One region of the Pseudomonas sp. GW821-FHT07G06 genome, then DNA from elsewhere that is predicted to be linked to it. Evidence: predicted binding sites of a transcription regulator. Region 1 holds the regulator's gene; each other region holds the start of a gene.
The links. The regulator sigma-54, encoded in region 1, starts transcription at its own class of promoters, with help from an activator protein. The targets are predictions, from matches to a motif close to ANTGGCATNNANNTTGCTNT.
Positions count from the first base shown of each region.

Region 2: the regulator sigma-54 is predicted to act here: its motif matches at 2,274-2,293, upstream of AC3WJW_RS11725 (circularly permuted type 2 ATP-grasp protein).
Region 3: the regulator sigma-54 is predicted to act here: its motif matches at 2,004-2,023, upstream of AC3WJW_RS20630 (DNA translocase FtsK).
Region 4: the regulator sigma-54 is predicted to act here: its motif matches at 3,022-3,041, upstream of flgB (flagellar basal body rod protein FlgB).

Region 1 is NZ_JBYSVW010000004.1:193,734-198,918, forward strand. Features, by position in the region: gene AC3WJW_RS09905 (HPr family phosphocarrier protein) at 31-303, opposite strand; gene rapZ (RNase adapter RapZ) at 319-1,176, opposite strand; gene ptsN (PTS IIA-like nitrogen regulatory protein PtsN) at 1,179-1,643, opposite strand; gene hpf (ribosome hibernation-promoting factor, HPF/YfiA family) at 1,656-1,964, opposite strand; gene AC3WJW_RS09925 (RNA polymerase factor sigma-54) at 2,039-3,532, opposite strand; gene lptB (LPS export ABC transporter ATP-binding protein) at 3,778-4,503, opposite strand; gene lptA (lipopolysaccharide transport periplasmic protein LptA) at 4,503-5,051, opposite strand; gene lptC (LPS export ABC transporter periplasmic protein LptC) at 5,038-5,185, opposite strand, start outside.
Region 2 is NZ_JBYSVW010000005.1:99,394-104,578, forward strand. Features, by position in the region: gene speE (polyamine aminopropyltransferase) at 79-954, shown strand; gene AC3WJW_RS11715 (hypothetical protein) at 1,133-1,366, shown strand; gene AC3WJW_RS11720 (ribonuclease E inhibitor RraB) at 1,577-1,921, shown strand; gene AC3WJW_RS11725 (circularly permuted type 2 ATP-grasp protein) at 2,326-3,735, shown strand; gene AC3WJW_RS11730 (alpha-E domain-containing protein) at 3,748-4,698, shown strand; gene AC3WJW_RS11735 (transglutaminase family protein) at 4,695-5,185, shown strand, end outside.
Region 3 is NZ_JBYSVW010000012.1:133,894-139,078, reverse strand. Features, by position in the region: gene AC3WJW_RS20630 (DNA translocase FtsK) at 1-1,779, opposite strand, end outside; gene trxB (thioredoxin-disulfide reductase) at 2,074-3,033, shown strand; gene aat (leucyl/phenylalanyl-tRNA--protein transferase) at 3,096-3,776, shown strand; gene AC3WJW_RS20615 (arginyltransferase) at 3,834-4,541, shown strand; gene infA (translation initiation factor IF-1) at 4,653-4,871, shown strand.
Region 4 is NZ_JBYSVW010000011.1:193,883-199,067, forward strand. Features, by position in the region: gene flgA (flagellar basal body P-ring formation chaperone FlgA) at 59-817, opposite strand; gene AC3WJW_RS19735 (chemotaxis protein CheV) at 901-1,833, shown strand; gene cheR (protein-glutamate O-methyltransferase CheR) at 1,879-2,706, shown strand; gene flgB (flagellar basal body rod protein FlgB) at 3,084-3,491, shown strand; gene flgC (flagellar basal body rod protein FlgC) at 3,495-3,938, shown strand; gene flgD (flagellar hook assembly protein FlgD) at 3,954-4,676, shown strand; gene flgE (flagellar hook protein FlgE) at 4,708-5,185, shown strand, end outside.

The DNA of each region.
Region 1 (5,185 bases):
CCGAAGGCTGCGATCTTTTGATCTTGATCTTTATTCGCCTTCGTCGAAGAAGTTGTTGATCAACGCCACCAGCGCATCCAGTGCTTCCTGTTCCTGCTCGCCTTCTGTGCTCAAGTGGATCGTGGTGCCCTTGCCGGCGGCCAGCATCATCATCGCCATGATGCTTTTGCCATCGACCATGGACTCTGGTGTGCGACCGGCCCGGATCTGGCACGGGAACTGACCCGCGACTCCAACGAACTTTGCAGAAGCACGGGCGTGCAGACCCAGTTTATTGATGATTTCGATTTCCAGAGCAGGCATCGCGATGTGAATCCTTTAGCTGAGGTCGCGGTGGCGAACCTGGACGTTCTTCAGGGTTTTTTGCAGCGCCTGCCCCAGACGCTCGGTCAGGTAGACGGAGCGGTGATGTCCGCCAGTGCAGCCAATGGCAATGGTGACGTAGGCGCGGTTGCTGGCGGCAAAACGAGGCAGCCACTTTAGCAGGTATGTGGAAATGTCCTGGAACATCTCCTCCACATCCGGCTGTGCCGCCAGGTAATCGGCAACCGGTTGATCGAGCCCGGACTGCTCGCGCAATTCCGGTTTCCAGTAAGGGTTGGGCAGGCAGCGCACATCGAACACCAGGTCGGCGTCCACCGGCATGCCGCGCTTGAATCCGAAGGATTCCACCAGGAACGCAGTGCCCGGCTCGGGCTGATTCAACAGACGCAGTTTGATGGCGTCGCGCAGCTGATACAGGTTCAGGCTGGTGGTGTTGATCTTCAGATCGGCGAGGTCGGCAATCGGTCCGAGCAGAACGCTCTCGACGTTGATGGCTTCGGCCAGCGAGCGGTTGGCGTTGGTCAGGGGGTGACGTCGGCGGGTTTCCGAGAAGCGCTTGAGCAGGGTTTCTTCGTCGGCGTCCAGGTACAGGACATCGCACTGAATGTGGCGGCTGCGGACTTCTTCGAGCAGCTCGGGGAAGCGTGACAGGTGGCTGGGCAGGTTGCGGGCGTCAATGGAGACAGCCACCAGCGGCTGCATCAGCTCGGTATGAATCAACGCTCTTTCGGCCAGTTCCGGCAGCAGGCCGGCAGGCAGATTGTCGATGCAGTAGTAGCCGTTGTCCTCAAGAACATTGAGGGCGGTACTTTTACCCGAGCCGGAACGGCCACTGACGATGATCAAGCGCATGATTACTGACCGTTTTGCTCGTCCAGGACAACCTGATACAGGGCTTCGTTGCTTGCGGCATGACGCAGTTTTTCGCGTACGTCCTTGCGGTCGAGCATGCTGGCGATCTGTCGCAGCAGCTCAAGGTGCGCATCGGTAGCGGCTTCCGGGACCAGCAGAACGAACAGCAGGTCAACCGGCGCGCCGTCGATGGCGTCGAAATCGATTGGGGCGTCCAGGTGCATCAATGCACTGATGGGCGATACACAACCCTTGAGACGGCAGTGTGGAATAGCGATGCCGTTGCCAAAACCGGTGGAGCCGAGTTTTTCACGGGCAATCAGCGCCTCGAAGACATCTTGCATCTCCAGAGCCGGCACTTCGCGGGCGATCAGATTGGCAATTTGTTCGAGGGCTTTCTTTTTACTGCCGCCCGGCACGTTCACGAGGGAACGGCCGGGGGTCAGGATACTTTCAAGTCGGATCATGGGTTGGGAGTGTTAACGACCGGTTGCGCCCTGAAGGAGGCTCTGGGTCTTTTCCTTATGCTTTTTGAGTTGTTTATCCAGCTTGTCGGTGAGTGCATCGATCGCAGCGTACATATCGGTATGTTCCGCATTGGCGACCACTTCATTCCCGGGAATATGCAGCGTGGCTTCGATTTTCTGCTTCAGCTTCTCGACGGTCATCGTGACCTGCACGTTAGTGATCTTGTCGAAATGTCGCTCCAATCGTTCGAGTTTTTCGCCGATGTAGGTGCGAAGAGGTTCGGTCACTTCCAGTTGGTGTCCACTGATGTTGACTTGCATACAGCTTCTCCTTCGTTGCCAGTGCATAAAGCGGTAGATCAGATGATCTACCACTGGAACGCTGTGGCGTGGCTCTACATCAACCGCTTGCGTTCGCTCGAAGGCGCGATCCCGAGGGATTCGCGGTACTTGGCGACGGTGCGGCGAGCCACCTGAATGCCTTGTGCCTCCAGTAAACCAGCGATCTTGCTGTCACTCAACGGCTTTTTCTGATTTTCCGCGGCAACCAGTTTTTTGATGATCGCCCGGATCGCCGTGGACGAGCATTCGCCGCCTTCGGAGGTGCTTACGTGACTGGAGAAAAAGTATTTCAGTTCATAGATGCCGCGGGGGGTGTGCATGAACTTCTGGGTGGTCACTCGTGAAATCGTCGACTCATGCATGCCGACCGCTTCGGCGATGTCATGCAGGACCAGCGGCTTCATGGCTTCGTCGCCATATTCGAGGAAACCGCGCTGATGCTCCACGATCTGGGTGGCAACCTTCATCAGGGTTTCATTGCGGCTCTGCAGGCTCTTGATGAACCAGCGGGCCTCCTGCAGCTGATTGCGCATGAACGTGTTGTCGGCGCTGGTATCGGCGCGGCGCACAAAACCGGCGTACTGGGCGTTGACCCGCAGTCGTGGCACCGACTCCTGATTCAGCTCCACCAGCCAGCGCTCGTTGTCCTTGCGTACGATAACGTCAGGTACGACGTACTCGGCTTCGGTGGACTCGATCTGCGAGCCCGGGCGCGGGTTGAGGCTCTGGACCAGCTCTATGACCTGGCGCAGCTCATCTTCCTTGAGCTTCATGCGGCGCATCAACTGGCTGTAGTCGCGGCTGCCGAGCAGGTCGATGTAATCGGTGACAAGGCGCTTGGCTTCGGCCAGCCAAGGCGTCTTGGCGGGCAACTGGCGCAATTGCAGCAGCAGGCATTCACCCAGATTGCGTGCGCCGATGCCGGCCGGCTCGAATTGCTGGATGCGGTGCAGGACGGCTTCGATTTCGTCCAGTTCGATGTCCAGTTCCGGATCGAAGGCTTCGAGGATTTCCTCGAGGGTTTCGTCCAGATAGCCCTGATTGTTGATGCAGTCGATCAGGGTTACGGCGATCAGGCGATCGGTGTCGGACATCGGGGCCAGGTTCAGTTGCCACAGCAGGTGGCTTTGCAGGCTTTCACCGGCCGAGGTACGGGTGGTGAAGTCCCACTCGTCATCGTCATTGCTGGGCAGGCTGCTGGCGCTGGTCTGGTAAACGTCTTCCCACGCGGTGTCGACGGGGAGTTCGTTGGGGATGCGCTCGTTCCAGTCACCCTCATCGAGGTTATCAACCGTCGGGGCGCTTTCCTGGTAGGAGGGTTCCTGGATATCGGTGTTGGGCTTTTGTTCGGCGTTGTCGGCCAAGGGGTCGGAATTGTCGAAGTCGTCGCCTTCTTCCTGGCGTTCGAGCATCGGATTGGACTCCAGGGCCTCCTGGATTTCCTGTTGCAGGTCCAGGGTCGACAATTGGAGCAGGCGGATGGCCTGTTGCAGCTGAGGTGTCATCGTCAGCTGCTGGCCCATTCTCAAGACTAGCGATGGTTTCATGGCAGGGGCTTAACACCTTATTCGCCGGCGCACATGCGCCATCCACTACAGGGCGCCGGGGCGCCAAACATAAGCAAATTATATGCCTGAAACTGAAGGATTTGCCTAGAGCGCTGTAACAATAAAAAACTATAAATTTGTGTTGCGGAGTTGCCCTTGTCGGGGGCTGAGCGCGCAGGTTTGCATGAGGCACCGATGAATCGCGAGACCGGTGCCCGGGCGGCTGCCTGGGCACAGCTCAGCGTTTACAGGCGGAACTCATGGCCCAGATACACTTCCTTCACCAGGTCGTTGGCCAGGATGGTCTCTGCATCACCTTCGGCGATCAACTGACCGTCATTGACGATATAGGCGGTTTCACAGATATCCAGGGTTTCACGAACGTTGTGGTCCGTGATCAGCACGCCAATGCCTTTGGCCTTGAGGTGGTAAATGATCTGTTTGATGTCGCCGACCGAAATCGGGTCCACGCCGGCGAACGGTTCGTCGAGGAGGATGAATTTCGGGTTGGTGGCCAGGGCGCGGGCGATTTCCACGCGGCGGCGCTCACCACCGGACAGGCTCATGCCGAGGTTGTCGCGGATGTGGCTGATGTGGAATTCCTGCAGCAGGCTTTCCAGTTCCTTGCGACGACCGGCCTTGTCGAGCTCCTTGCGGGTCTCGAGGATGGCCATGATGTTGTCGGCCACCGACAGTTTGCGGAAGATCGATGCTTCTTGCGGCAAGTAGCCGATACCGGCTTTTGCACGGCCGTGCATCGGCTGGTGGCTGACGTCCAGGTCATCGATCAGGACGCGGCCCTGGTCGGCTTGCACCAGGCCGACGATCATGTAGAAGCAGGTGGTCTTGCCGGCGCCGTTCGGGCCAAGCAGGCCGACGATCTGACCGCTGTCGATGGACAGGCTGACATCACGCACGACCTGGCGGCTCTTGTAGCTCTTGGCCAGATGCTGAGCTTTCAGAGTTGCCATTACTGGGCCTTTTTCTCGTCGGTTTTCTTCTTCGGCTGGATCACCATGTCGATACGCGGACGCGACTCGGTCACCTTGCTGCCGGTGGCGCGCCCGGCGCTGGCCAGCTTCTTCTCGGTGTCGTAGACGATTTTCTCGCCTTGGGTGACGTTGTTGTCCTTGTCGACAACCTTGGCCTTGTCGATCAACACGACGCGATTTTGCGTGGCGTGATACTGGATGGTCACGCCCCAACCCTGAACAGGCTTGGTATCGCCAGCGGTTTGCAATTGCTCGAAGTACGCCAGGTTGCCCACCGAGGTCACTACGTCAATGTCGCCGGTCGGGGTGCGGGTGATGGTAACGGTGTTGCCTGTCACCTTCATCGAGCCTTGGGTGATGATCACGTCACCCTTATAGGTAGCAATGCCTTGCTTGTCGTCCAGTTGGGCATCGTCGGCCTGAATGCGGATAGGCTGCTGTTGGTCTTCCGGCAGAGCCCAGGCGCTCACGCTTCCCAGTGCTGCGCCCAGACTGAGCAAAATCGGGAGGGTTTTAACGAGCCTCATACTGTCCTCTTACGTTCGATAGCAGGTGTATCCTGCTTTCTTTCAAATACGCTTTCATTCCCTTGCCAGTCGATACACCGCCAGCGCCGTCGATTCTAACGTCTTGCTCGGTCTGCGCATATTGCTGCTGCGGG
Region 2 (5,185 bases), on a different contig from region 1:
CGGCCATTCGAGACGAACGAATGGCCATCATGGGCGGGTAACCGTCCGTTGCCACCCGCATTCATCGGAGCACTTCCCATGAGCAACACCCCGACCAGCGACTACCTGGAAACCCTCTACGAAGGCTACGGCCAGCGTTTTCGCATGGAAAAACTGCTGCACGAAGTGCGCACCGAACACCAGCACCTGGTGATCTTCGAAAACCCGCGCATGGGCCGGGTCATGGCGCTGGACGGCGTGATCCAGACCACCGAAGCCGACGAGTTCATCTATCACGAAATGCTGACCCACGTGCCGATCCTCGCCCATGGCACCGCCAAGCGCGTGCTGATCATCGGCGGCGGCGACGGCGGCATGCTGCGTGAAGTGGCCAAGCACCGCAGTGTCGAGCACATCACCATGGTCGAGATCGACGGCACCGTGGTCGACATGTGCAAGGAGTTCCTGCCGAATCACTCCAAGGGTGCATTCGATGATCCACGCCTGAACCTGGTGATCGACGACGGCATGCGTTTCGTCGCCACCACCACTGAAAAGTTCGACGTGATCATTTCCGACTCCACTGACCCGATCGGGCCGGGCGAAGTGCTGTTCTCGGAAAACTTTTACCAGGCTTGCCACCGCTGCCTGAACGAAGGCGGCATCCTGGTGACCCAGAACGGCACGCCGTTCATGCAGATCGAAGAAGTGAAGACGACCGCCGGTCGCCTGCGCAGCCTGTTCCCGGACTGGCACTTCTACCAGGCCGCCGTGCCGACTTACATCGGCGGCTCGATGACCTTCGCCTGGGGCGCGACCGATACCGCTTATCGCAAGTTGTCCCGCGAAACCCTGCAACAGCGTTTCACGGGCAGCGGCATCGTCACTCGCTACTACAATCCTGAAATCCACATCGGCGCGTTCGCCCTGCCGCAATACGTATTGCAAGCTGTGAACAAGCCAAGCAACGACTAAAGCACTACCCCTGTGTAGGAGCTGCCGCAGGCTGCGATCTTTTGATCTGGCTTTTTAAAGATCAAGATCAAAAGATCGCAGCCTGCGGCAGCTCCTACGCAATACGTTTGAACGATCACCCGGTGTCAAAGTCCAGATATGTGTAAGCCCATCCATGGGTTTTATCGAGGAGGCATCAATGCAAAAGTGGAAAATCACTTTCGTGGATGATCATGGCGAAACCGTCGACGAGGTCTTCGAGTGGGCCGAGCGCCCGGACAACGAGCGTGCCGCCAAGCTCATCAAGGCCCGGCTTCTTCCTGTCGCTGCCGAACTGGATCTGAACGATCTGGAAGGGCGGACCGCCGATGCGAGCGTCAAAGAGCTCAAGTCCCAGAACAGCATTGAAATCCTCGGCATTACTCCAATCTGAACGGCACCTGTCGCATTCACATCCAGGCCTTGGCAGAGGCTCTATCTTGAGGCTACTCTGCAAGCGAGATCAGCGAATGAATCGCTAAGGTCTGGTCTTGTCAGCTCCATGCTTGTTTCCCGCCGGCACATCGTTTGCCGTCGCTCGCGCTGTTCGGTTGCGGGTGAGGGAGTACGGAAAGTCTATCCATCGTTTTGAGGAGGACGTTTCATGAGCACAGCCTATCAAGAAGACATCAGCAGCAGCGTGTTGCGCCGCATGAAAGAAGGCGGTTTTGACTTTTCGCGGTTTCATCCCATCGAGTTCTACGCCATTTTCCCGGACGAGGAGCGGGCACGCAGGGCGGCAGGTCATTTCCACCGTGGTGAATCCCTGGATGCGCAAGTCAGTGTGCGCGACGATGGCGCCTGGGCGCTGGAGTTGTGCAAAGTCATGTATGCCACCTACGACGATATCGGCGACTTCGAACAGGGTTTCGAAGCGGTGGTCGAGCCGTTGGGCGGCATCATCGAAGGCTGGGGTGTGAAACAGGAGGTACGAGGGCGACTCGCATAAGCTTATGAACAGTGACAACCGGCATTGACGGCTGACCTTCGGGTTGGCCGTTTTCGTTTTTGGCCTGTAGGAGCTGCCGAAGGCTGCGATCTTTTGATCTTGTTTCAACAAGGCAAAAAAAAGCCGCCTGAGCAGGCGGCTAAAAGGGAAGTTCGGTGGGCTTTTCAGCGAATGCCTGGATTATCCGCACCCGTTACCGGGCAGTGAAATCATCTCTGGCTATGCTGGTGATAGGCGATAACCACGCCTTGCAATGAAGCGGGGGCGATCAGATTGGAGCATTTGCCGCACAGGAATGGTGCGGTACTTGCGCATTGATTATCCAACTGATTGATATCAAAGCGTTTATGCCGCTGGCACGGGCCTTGCGAAGGTCTGGACGTCCGAGTGACAAGGAGTACGGCATGATCCGCACCTATTTTGATGAGATGTACGATGCCGGCGGCCAGGTCCGCCCGCATTATCGGGAGTTTGCCCGTTGGCTGGCCGAGACGCCTGACGAGCTTCTGGCACAACGGCGACGCGAGGCCGATCTGCTGTTTCATCGCGCCGGGATTACCTTCACGCTCTACGGGGACGAGCAGGGCACAGAGCGCCTGATCCCCTTCGACACCATCCCCCGCAGCATCCCCGCCAGTGAGTGGCGGGTCGTCGAGCGCGGGTGCATCCAGCGGGTCAAGGCGTTGAACATGTTCCTCGCCGACCTGTATCACGAGCAACGCATCATCAAGGCCGGCATCATTCCGGCCGAGCAGGTGCTGGCCAACGAGCAGTACCAGTTGGCGATGCAGGGGCTGGACCTGCACCGCGATATCTACTCGCACATCTCCGGCGTCGACCTGGTGCGCGACGGCGACGGCACCTACTACGTGCTCGAAGACAATCTGCGCACACCGAGCGGCGTCAGCTACATGCTCGAAGACCGCAAGATGATGATGCGCCTGTTCCCCGAACTGTTCGCGGCGCAACGCATCGCGCCCATCGACCACTACCCGAACCTGTTGCTCGATACCCTGAAAAGCTCAAGCCCCATCGACAACCCCAGCGTGGTCGTGCTGACCCCCGGCCGCTTCAACAGCGCGTTCTTCGAGCATGCGTTTCTGGCGCGGGAAATGGGTGTGGAACTGGTGGAAGGTGCGGACCTGTTCGTGCGCGACGACAAGGTCTTCATGCGCACCACCGACGGGCCGAAAGCGGTCGACGTGATCTATCGTCGCCTTGACGACGCCTTCCTCGATCCGCTGGCCTTCAATCCGGAATCGATGCTCGGCGTGCCGGGGCTGCTGTCGTCCTATCGTTCCGGCAACGTGGTGTTGGCCAATGCCATCGGCACGGGGGTGGCGGACGACAAATCGGTGTATCCGTTCGTGACCGACATGATCCGTTTCTACCTCGATGAAGAACCGATCCTGAAGAACGTGCCGACCTGGCAGTGCCGTAATCCGTCTGAACTTTCCCACGTGCTGGCCAATCTTCCAGAACTGGTGGTCAAGGAAACCCAGGGCTCCGGCGGTTACGGAATGCTGGTGGGGCCGGCCGCGACGGCGGCGGAAATCGAAGCCTTCCGCGCACGGATCATTGCCAAGCCCCATGCCTATATCGCACAACCCACGCTGTCGCTGTCGACCTGTCCGACCTTTGTCGAAAACGGCATCGCGCCACGCCACATCGACTTGCGGCCGTTTGTCCTGTCGGGTCGTGAGACCCGGGTGGTGCCCGGCGGCTTGACCCGTGTCGCCCTGCGCGAAGGCTCCCTGGTGGTCAACTCTTCCCAGGGCGGCGGAACCAAGGACACCTGGGTGGTCGAGGATTAAAGGAAGCCTGCCATGTTAAGTAGAACTGCCTCGGATTTGTATTGGATGTCGCGTTACCTGGAGCGGGCGGAAAATCTCGCACGGATGCTCGACATCAGCTATTCGCTGTCGCTGATGCCGCAAGACGGCCGTGGCGACGGTTTGCACGAACTGGCCATGCCGCTGTTGATCACCGGCACCCTGGACGATTACCTGGAGCGCCATGGCGAACTGCATGCCGAACGGCTGCTGCATTTCTTCGCCCTGGAAGCTGCCAATCCGGCGAGCATCTACAGCTGCCTCGGTGCCGCGCGGGCAAGCGCCCATGCGGTGCGTGGGCGCATCACCGCCGACATGTGGGAAAACATCAACGCCACCTGGCTGGAGATTCGCGGCATCGCCGAGCAGGGCCTCAGTCGCTACGGCATGAGCCGTTTCTGCGAGTGGATCAAGGAACGTTCCCATCTGTTCCGGGGCGCGTCCTACGGCACCATCATGCGTAACGATGCGTTTCGCTTCATTCGTCTGGGGACCTTCATCGAACGGGCGGACAACACCTTGCGCCTGCTCGATGCCCGCTACGAAATGGCCGGCGACCAGGCCGAAGCGGTCAGCGATGGCACCGCTCACGCGTATTACCAGTGGAGCGCGTTGTTGCGGGCGTTGTCGTCGTTCGAGGCCTACACGGAAATCTACCGTGACGCCCCTGGCGCCCGACATGTCGCCGAATTGCTGTTGCTGCGCGCCGATGTACCGCGTTCCCTGCGCGCCTGCACCGAAGAAATCGACCAGATCCTCGCGCAATTGCCGGGGGCCAACGGTCGTCCGGCACAGCGCCTGGCGGCAGAAATGGACGCGCGCCTGCGCTACACCGGCATCCATGAAATTCTCGAAGAAGGCCTGCACGCCTGGCTGACCGAGTTCATCCCGCTGGTGCGCCAGTTGGGTAACGCGATTCACAGTTCTTATCTGGAGGCCGCATGAGACTTTCCATTAGCCACGAGACCACCTATCACTACGAAGACAAGGTGCGGGCGAGCATCCAGTACCTGCGGCTGACGCCCCACGACAGCGAGCGCCAGCACGTGCTCAGCTGGCAGCTCGACCTGCCGCGTCCGGTGCGGGCGCAACTCGATCCGTTCGGCAACATCCTGCATGTGCTGACCATGGACGAGCCTCACGAGGCGATCATCATCGGTGCCCGCGGCCAGGTCGATATCGATGAATGGCGTGAGGCCGAACACGAAAGCCAGTCGGCACTGCCGTTTCTGCGCTTCACCCGTTTGACTGAAGCCGATGCCGCCCTGCGTGCGTTCGCCGAGAAGGAATGCAAGCAACGCCGCGACCGCACGGCGTTGATCGATCTGATGCATGGCCTCAACCAGCATATGACCTACACGCCAGGTTCCACGGAAGTGGACACCAGCGCGGCCCAGGCCTTTGCCGGACGCTCCGGCGTGTGTCAGGACCA
Region 3 (5,185 bases), on a different contig from region 1:
CATGTCGGCGAATTCGTCGACCACCACCACGATGGTCGGCAGCTTTTGCAGGAGCGGCGCTTCGTCGTGGATGCTTTCGCGCTTGTACAGCGGATCGCTCAACGGCTCGCCGGCGTCCTGGGCTTCCTTGACCTTGGCGTTGAAGCCCGACAGGTTTCGCACGCCCATCTTGGCCATCAGCTTGTAGCGGCGCTCCATCTCGGCAACGCTCCAGCGCAGGGCGTTGGCGGCGTCCTTCATGTCGGTGACCACCGGGCACAGCAGGTGCGGAATGCCCTCGTAGATCGACAGTTCCAGCATTTTCGGGTCGATCATGATCAGCTTGGCGTCTTCCGGGCCGGACTTGAACAGGATCGACAGGATCATCGCGTTCACGCCCACCGACTTACCGGAACCGGTGGTACCGGCCACCAGCAGGTGTGGCATCTTCGCCAGGTCGGTGATGACCGGCTTGCCGCCGATGTCGTGGCCCAGGGCCAGGGTGACCGGGGATTTGAAGTTGTCGTACTCGGGGGTCGACAGCACCTCGGAGAAACGCACGATCTGCCGGTCTTCGTTGGGAATCTCGATACCGACCGTGGTCTTGCCCGGAATCACTTCCACCACGCGCACGCTGGTCACGGCCAGGGAACGGGCCAGGTCTTTGGCCAGGTTGGCGATGCGGCTGACCTTGACGCCGGCGGCGGGCTGGATTTCGTAACGGGTAATCACCGGCCCCGGGTGGATCGAGTCCACGGTCACTTCGACACCGAACTCCTTGAGCTTGATTTCCAGCAGGTGGCCGACCGCCGCCAGGGATTCGGGCGAGTAGTTGAGCTGTTTCTTTTCCGCGGGATCGAGAATCGAGATCGGCGGCAAGGTGCCTTCCACGGCGCTGTCGACGAACAGTGGCGCCTGTTTCTCTTTTTCCACGCGTTTGCTCGGCGCGGCCGGTTTTGGCGGCGCGGGTGCAATCACCGGCGGCACCTGCTTCTCACGCTCGGACATGTGCTTGCTCAGGGCCTGCTCACGCTCGATCAAACGCTCCTTGACCTTGGCCTGCTCGCGTTTGTCGGTGACGGTCGGTGCAACCACTTCATCCATACGGTCATCGACTTCACGCAACTGGGCGACCAGCTGTTTGCGTTCGGTACGGGCCGCCCACCAGCGATTGGCCGCGCCCTGGAAGAGTTCGAACAGGTCGAGGGTGATCTTGCCGGTGATGTCCATCACCTTGAACCACGACAGGTCGGTAAACACCGTCAGGCCGAACAGGAACAATGCGATGAACAGCAGCGTACTGCCCTGGATATTCAGGGCGTTCCTCGCCAGTTCGCCGAGGCTTTCCCCCAGCGCACCGCCCGCACCGGCCGGCAGACCGGTCGCGGCATGGAAATGGATATGGGCCAGCGCGGCACCCGACAGCACCAGGAACACCAGGCCGATCAGGCGCCAGGAGAACAGCCAGCCGCTCCACTGCCACGGCTCGTGACGCTGGCGGAAGATCTGGTACGCCTTGACCGCCAGCAGCAACGGGAAGATGTAGGCGAAGTAACCCAGCACCATGAACAGGATATCGGCGCTGTAGGAGCCCGCGGGCCCGCCGAAGTTCTGCACGTCGTCGATCTTGCTGTTATGGCTCCAGCCCGGATCATCCTTGCCATAGGTCAGCAAGGCCATCATCAGGAACAGGCACAGTGCACCGATGGCGATCAGCGCACCTTCCTTGAGTCGGTAGTGCAAGTGCTGGCGCCAGAGCGGAACGACGGCTGGTTTAGGTGCTGCGGTGGATTTCTTCAAAACGCTTCTTTTCCTGCGCCAATGGCGCGTCCATCTGTTGAAAGTCTAAAAAACTGCCCAATCCAGGCAGGTAAAAAAGTTAACACACGTAACCGGGACTACTTTTAACACTGCGCCCCGGCTTTTATAAACACGGTGCGCACTGAATATATGTAACACGCAGGGCATTGTACGGGTTTGTACGCACGACGCCATGCTTGAGACCCTTGGGTGTAGCATAGTCAACAGCACATGACATGCTATTCAATTTGAGCATGCATTGTCTTTTGTGACAAAGGCTTATGAGGTGTTTTTATGAGCGAAGCGAAGCATTCCCGCCTGATTGTCCTGGGCTCCGGTCCTGCCGGTTACAGCGCAGCCGTTTATGCCGCCCGCGCCAACCTCAAGCCCGTTGTCATTACCGGCATACAGGCAGGTGGCCAGCTCACCACCACCGTCGAAGTCGATAACTGGCCAGGCGACGTCGAAGGCCTGACCGGCCCCGTGCTGATGGAGCGCATGCAAAAACACGCCGAGCGCTTTGCCACCGAGATCGTTTACGACCACATCCATACCGCCAAGTTGCAACAACGGCCATTCGAACTGATCGGTGATGGCGGCACCTACACCTGCGACGCCCTGATTATTGCCACCGGCGCCTCCGCGCAATACCTGGGCCTGCCGTCGGAGGAAGCATTTGCCGGCAAAGGGGTGTCGGCGTGCGCGACCTGTGACGGGTTCTTCTATCGCAACCAGGTGGTCGCGGTGGTCGGCGGCGGCAACACGGCGGTCGAGGAAGCCTTGTACCTGTCGAACATCGCCAGGGAAGTGCACCTGATCCATCGACGCGACAAACTGCGCTCGGAGAAAATCCTCCAGGACAAACTCTTCGAAAAAGCCGCCAACGGCAATATCCGCCTGCATTGGAACCAGAATCTGGACGAAGTGCTCGGCGATGCCAGTGGCGTGACCGGTGCCCGCCTGCGGGACAGCCAAACGGGTGAAACCAAAGAGCTGGCGCTGGCCGGGGTGTTTATCGCCATCGGCCACAAACCCAACACCGACCTGTTCATCGGGCAACTGGAAATGCGCGACGGGTATCTGCTGGTCAAGGGCGGCAGCGAAGGCGATGCTACCGCCACGGCGATTGCAGGCGTGTTTGCCGCCGGCGACGTGGCCGACCATGTTTATCGCCAGGCCGTTACGTCTGCCGGGGCCGGTTGCATGGCGGCGCTGGACGCCGAAAAATACCTCGACGACATTCCTGCCGTTTGAAGGCAAACTTTATGGCGGGCCAACGCCCACCACTGCCCTCCCCTTCTGCAAGCCCGGATGCCATGCTGACTTGGTTACAACGCAACACCTTGCATTTCCCACCGCTGGAAAAGGCCATGCGCGACCCCAACGGGCTGCTGGCTGCCGGTGGCGACCTGTCCGCCGATCGGCTGATCTCGGCTTACCGCCACGGCTGCTTCCCATGGTTTTCCGAAGGCCAGCCGATTCTCTGGTGGTCGCCGGACCCGCGCACGGTTCTGTTTCCCGACGAATTGCACGTCTCGCGCAGCCTGAACAAACTGCTGCGCCAGCAACGCTACCAAGTGACCTTCGACCAGGACTTCGCCGCCGTCATTCGCGCCTGTGCGGCGCCCCGGGATTATGCCGACGGCACCTGGATCACCGAAGCGATGCAAGAGGCCTACATCGAGCTGCACAGGCGGGGTCACGCGCACTCGGTGGAAGTGTGGGACGGGGACGAACTGGTCGGCGGCCTGTATGGCCTGGCGATGGGCCGGTTGTTTTTTGGCGAGTCCATGTTCAGCCGCGCTGACAACGCCTCTAAATTCGGCTTTGCCACCCTGGTCCGGCATCTGAAAGACTCGGGTTTTGTACTGATCGATTGCCAGATGCCCACCGATCACCTGCATAGTTTGGGAGCCCGGGCGATTCCGCGTCGCGAATTTGCCGCTTATCTGGCCCGGCATCTGGACCAACCCAACCATGCCACCTGGGTTTGCTGAGCGACTTTTGCGCGCGTGGCTTACACTTATTCAAAAGCATTATCCCGAGGGTTGATCATGACCGAGTTGGCGCGTTTGAAGTTCTATGCCACTCAGCCGCACTCTTGCAGTTATCTGCCCGATGAGCAGGCCACAACCCTGTTCCTCGACCCTAGCCAGCCCATGGATGTGCATGTCTATGCAGACCTGTCGGAGATGGGGTTTCGTCGCAGTGGCGATCATCTCTACCGGCCGCATTGCCAGAATTGCAATGCCTGCGTTCCGGCGCGCATTCCCGTGGGGCAGTTCACGCCCAACCGGCAACAGAAACGCATCTTCAAGCGCAACGCGGACTTGCAGGTGCGCCCGGCCAAGCCCCGCTTCAACGAAGAGTACTTCGAGCTTTACCAGCGCTACATCGAACAGCGTCACGCCGATGGCGACATGTACCCGCCCAGTCGCGACCAGTTTTCGACCTTCCTGGTGCGAGACCTGCCGTTTTCACGGTTTTATGAGTTCCGCCTGAACGGCCAGCTGCTGGCCGTCGCCGTCACCGATTTACTGCCGAACGGTCTTTCGGCTGTCTACACCTTCTACGAGCCAGCCGAAGAGCGTCGCAGCCTTGGGCGCTATGCAATCCTGTGGCAAATCGCCGAGGCCAGGCGACTGGGGCTAGAGGCGGTCTACCTCGGCTACTGGATCAAAAACTGCAAAAAAATGAATTACAAGACTCAATATCGCCCTATTGAGTTGCTGATTAATCAGCGCTGGGTGGTTCTAAACTAGAGCCGGCCCTAAACCCCTTGGCTTAAACCCCACTTTTCGGGCACAATGCACGCCGCTTTTGCCTGGCGCAGTTGCACCGGGCCATTCATTGGACACCGAGGGCTTTACTGCATGTCGAAAGAAGACAGCTTCGAAATGGAAGGCACTGTCGTCGACACCCTGCCCAACACCATGTTTCGTGTGGAGTTGGAAAATGGGCACGTCGTAACCGCGCACATCTCCGGCAAGATGCGCAAGAACTACATCCGTATTCTTACCGGCGACAAAGTGCGCGTAGAGCTGACTCCCTACGACTTGAGCAAAGGGCGCATCACCTACCGCGCCCGCTAAGGTAGGAGCGAGCTTGCTCGCGAAAAACCTGAGAGCACCGCGTCAAGTCAGAGTCCCCGCATCATCGTTGACGACCATCGCGAGCAAGCTCGCTCCTACAGTGATAGGGCCCGCTCGCCGATCAAGTCAATACAAAACGCCCGGCTTATGCCGGGCGTTTTTGTTTGTGCGGGATTTGACCCACTCTCGAATTCCTGACGCCGATCCTCTGTAGGAGCTGCCGAAGGCTGCGATCTTTTGATCTTAAAAAACAAAATCAAAAGATCGCAGCCTTCGGCAGCTCCTACAGGGGGATTCGTGTTCAGATAACAAAA
Region 4 (5,185 bases), on a different contig from region 1:
TGGAGCACAGTCTAGGGAACAGCCGCCGCAAGCGCCACATTCCAATGAGCAGAGCGCCTTACATGGACACTTCCACCTGCCCCGGCGCCATGACCTGCGCCTTGATGACCCGCTGGGAGTTGAGGTTTTTCACCCTGATCTGTTCGCTCAGGCTGCCGTTCGACAGGGCTTCGCCGGGCATGCGCACGCTGAGCGTACCGCTGCGGGCGGTAATCACCACCTGATCACCCTTGCGGATCACCTCGGCCTGTTCGATATGCACCAGGGTAATCACCTGGTCGGTGACCATTGGTCGGGTCAGTCGCTGCCCGATCGCCTGATCAAGGGACGTCAGGTAGCCCTGGCTGATCAGGCTGATATCGCGCTCGCGCAGCACCACATCCCCAGGCTCGACAATGGCGGCACGGCGCAGTGGCCGGGCGCTGGTCACGACATCGCGAAACAGGCGGACTTGAGCGGGTACGAACACAGTCCAGGGGGCGGCGCCCTCGCAGCGGACCTTGACCGTGACCCGTCCCAGCGGCTTGGGACTCTCGAGCGTTGCTGTCAATTCCTTGTCGCACATGGGCATGTGCATGCGCGGGTCGAGCGGATTGACCTGGATCTCGTAACGACCTTCCGTTTGACTGGTTGCCAGATAGTCTTCTACGGTGAATTCAAGAAAGCCCTGAGTGACGCCGATAAGCATGTCAGGCAAGGTAACCGCGTCAGCAAGGGCAGGGCTGCCAGCGTTGAACAGGCAAACAGCCGCCAGCACGCCGAGCAATTTGCGGTAGGGTGTGGTCAGGCGTCGAAAAAATGTCGGTTCTGTGTTCATAACGATTAAAAAAGCAAGCGCCGTGCCGTTTAGTGATGAAGGCGCGTCGCAACAACACTTGGCGTTGGTGTAGGAGTCTGGGCATGGCTGGTGTAATGGATTCGGTAAACCAGCGCACGCAACTGGTGGGGCAGAATCGCCTTGAGCTGTTGTTGTTCCGTCTCGACGGCCAGCAGCTGTACGGGATCAACGTATTCAAGGTTCGGGAGGTGCTGCAATGCCCCCAACTGACGTTGATGCCCAAGTCCAGTCCTGTCGTGTGTGGCGTGGCGAACATCCGGGGGGCGACCATTCCGATCCTTGATCTGGCGATGGCGACCGGCTCCGGTGCGTTGAAGGACAAGAACAATCCGTTCGTGATCATCACGGAGTACAACACCAAGACCCAGGGTTTCCTGGTGCGTTCGGTGGAGCGCATCGTCAACATGAACTGGGAGGAGATCCATCCGCCACCCAAGGGTACCGGGCGCGATCACTACCTGACGGCGGTGACGCGGGTCGACAATCAGTTGGTCGAAATCATCGATGTCGAGAAGGTGCTCGCGGAAGTGGCACCGACGCCGGAAGCGATTTCCGTCGGCGTGGTGGATGTCGAAACCCAGCACAAGGCGCTTTCGTTGCGTGTGCTGACGGTCGACGACTCATCGGTGGCGCGCAAGCAGGTCACGCGTTGCCTGCAAACGGTCGGCGTCGAAGTGGTGGCGTTGAACGATGGTCGGCAAGCGCTGGATTACCTGCGCAAACTGGTCGACGAGGGCAAGAAGCCGGAAGAAGAGTTCCTGATGATGATCTCCGACATCGAGATGCCGGAGATGGACGGGTACACCCTGACGGCGGAAATCCGCAACGACCCGCGCATGCAAAAGCTTCATATCATCCTGCATACTTCGTTGTCGGGGGTATTCAATCAGGCGATGGTCAAGAAGGTCGGTGCCGATGACTTCCTGGCCAAGTTCCGTCCTGATGACCTGGCATCCCGGGTAGTCGACCGGATCAAAGCAGCAGATATCAGCTAGGGGCCTGCGCCCCTGGCAGTCAACACGATTTAAGAGGCGGCATCATTGTCTACGGGTAATTTGGATTTCGAACAGTTCCGGGTATTCCTGGAAAAAGCCTGTGGCATTTTGCTCGGTGAAAACAAGCAGTACCTGGTCTCCAGCCGTCTCAACAAACTGATGGAACAACAAGGCATCAAGTCTTTGGGGGAGCTGGTTCAGCGCATGCAGACCCAGCCGCGCAGCGGTTTGCGCGAACAGGTGGTGGATGCCATGACCACTAACGAAACCCTGTGGTTTCGTGACACCTATCCGTTTGAAGTCTTGAAGAACAAGGTCCTGCCCGAAGCGATCAAGGCCAGCCCCGGCCAGCGCCTGCGTATCTGGTCGGCGGCGTGCTCGTCGGGCCAGGAACCTTATTCGCTGTCGATGTCCATCGACGAGTTCGAACGGGTCAACATGGGCCAGTTGAGGATGGGCGTACAGATCGTTGCCACCGACCTGTCCGGGACCATGCTGAACAACTGCAAGACCGGCGAGTACGACAGCCTGGCCATCGGCCGCGGTCTGTCGCCCGAGCGCCTGCAGCGTTATTTCGACCCGAAAGGGCCGGGACGCTGGGCGATCAAGGCGCCGATCAAGAGCCGGGTGGAATTCCGTTCCTTCAACCTGCTGGACAGTTATGCGAGCCTCGGCAAGTTCGACATCGTGTTCTGCCGCAACGTGCTGATCTACTTCTCCGCCGAGGTGAAGAAGGACATCCTGTTGCGCATCCACAGCACGTTGAAGCCGGGGGGGTACCTGTTCCTCGGTGCTTCCGAAGCGTTGAACGGTTTGCCGGATCATTACCAGATGGTCCAGTGCAGCCCGGGGATCATTTACCAGGCGAAATGATGCAGAAGCGGCGCGCCTAAAAACGGGAGTCCTCAGGGACTCCTTTTTTATGCGCGCCGCTTTTGCATCACGTAGGAGCTGCCGCAGGCTGCGATCTTTTGATCTTGTTTTTTAAAATCAAAAGATCGCAGCCTTCGGCAGCTCCTACAGGGGGCGGCGTCCGATCCAGAGAGGGGCAGTGCCCGATTCGGGAGAGGGCGGTTGGGGGTTGGGGAAAGCGGCAGAAAAGCGGCAGGCGGCGGAAAACCGTTGCCGCTTTTCTGGCATTGCCGCCTTGCCATGTCCGGCAAAGCCCCGGTTTTCGGGCTTTTTTGAATTGGCATGGGGCTTGCTAAGTTGATCCTACGAAAAATCAGGTCACCCGAAGGTTTCCCGACATGAGCATCAGCTTCGATAAAGCGCTCGGTATCCACGAACAAGCCCTGGGCTTCCGCGCCCAGCGTGCCGAAGTCCTGGCCAATAACATCGCCAACGCCGATACCCCGAACTACAAGGCTCGGGACCTGGACTTCTCGAAAGTGCTCGCCGAGCAGAACGAGAAAACCAAAAGCGGCACCTTCGCCTTGAACATGACCAACAGCCGTCATATCGAAGCCGAAGGCCTGGGCAATGGCGACGAGTCGTTGCTGTATCGCACGCCGATGCAACCGTCGATCGACCAGAACACCGTGGACGCCCAGCTGGAACAGTCGAACTACGCGGAAAACGCGGTCAATTTCCAGGCCAGCTTCACCCTGCTCAACAGCAAATTCAAAGGGCTGGTGTCAGCCCTGCGCGGAGAGTAAGCCATGTCTCTATCCAGTGTTTTCAACATTGCCGGTAGCGGCATGAGTGCGCAGACCACGCGTTTGAACACCGTCGCTTCGAACATCGCCAACGCCGAGACCGTCTCGTCGAGCATCGACCAGACCTACCGCGCACGTCACCCGGTGTTCGCCACTATGTTCCAGGGTGGCCAGAGCGGCGGCAGCGACTCGCTGTTCCAGAACCAGGACGCCGCCGGCCAAGGCGTGCAGGTGCTGGGTGTGGTCGAAGACCAGAGCAATCTCGAGGCGCGCTACGAGCCGAACCATCCGGCCGCCGATGCCAAGGGCTACGTCTACTACCCGAACGTCAACGTGGTTGAAGAAATGGCTGACATGATTTCCGCGAGCCGTTCGTTCCAGACCAACGCCGAAATGATGAACACCGCCAAAACCATGATGCAGAAAGTCCTGACCCTCGGTCAGTGATAAGGGGCGACTCAGATGAGTGTTACCGATTCCACCAGCGGTTTGAGCCTCAACGACATCCTGGCCAACTCTTCGATCAAGACCAACACCACGACTGACGGGCTCGCCTCGGCAGCCGGCAGCGCCTCGGGCAACAAGGCCCTGGGCAAGGATGCGTTCCTGCAGTTGCTGGTCACCCAGTTGAAAAACCAGAACCCGCTGGAGCCTCAGGACAACGGTGCGTTCGTGGCCCAGTTGGCGCAGTTCAGCAGCCTGGAAGGCATCACCACGCTCAACGACACCGTGAGCGGCCTGGCCAGCAACTACAACTCGTCCCAGGCCTTGCAGGCGTCGTCGCTGGTGGGCCGTTCGGTCATCGCGCCGGGTGACAAGGCTGTGGTCGATACCACCAAGAGCCTCAGCGGCACGGTGGTGGTGCCGTCTTCGGTGGCGTCCGCCACCCTGAAGATCACCGATTCAACCGGCAAGACCGTGCGCACCATCGACCTCGGTTCGCAGAAGGCCGGCAACGCCAGCTTCATCTGGGATGGCAAGAACGATGCGGGTGAGACGGTACCTGCGGGCACCTACACCTTCGGCGCCACGACCACGATCGACGGCAAGTCCGTCGCGTTGATCACCAACCTGCCCGCGACCGTCAACAGCGTGACCATCAGTCAGACCGGCGGTGAGTTGATGCTCAATCTGGCCGGGCTGGGCAGCGTTGCTCTGTCCAAAGTACAAACCATTGGTATGTAGAGCCGACTAACACGGCACAAAGGAGTGGATGATGTCTTTCAATATCGGCCTTAGCGGTCTCTATGCAGCCAACAAGCAACTGGACGTGACCGGCAACAACATCGCCAACGTTGCGACCACCGGTTTCAAATCGTCCCGTGCAGAATTCGAAGACGTGTACTCGGCGACCCGCCTGGGTACCGGCAGCAAGACCGTCGGCAACGGCGTGCGCCTGGCCAACGTTTCCCAGCAGTTCGGCCAGGGTGACGTGAGCAACACCGGCAACGTGCTCGACATGGGTATTCAGGGTAACGGCTTCTTCGTCCTGAGCAACAACGGTTCGCTGACCTACACCCGTGCCGGTACGTTCAAGACCGACAAGGAAGGCTACGTCACCAACAGCGACGGTACTGCCCGCCTGCAAGGTTACGGTGTGGATTCCAACGGCAAGATCGTCAACGGCGTGCTGACCGACCTGCGGATCGACACTTCCAATCTGGCGCCGAAATCGACCAGCACCGTGTCGTCGA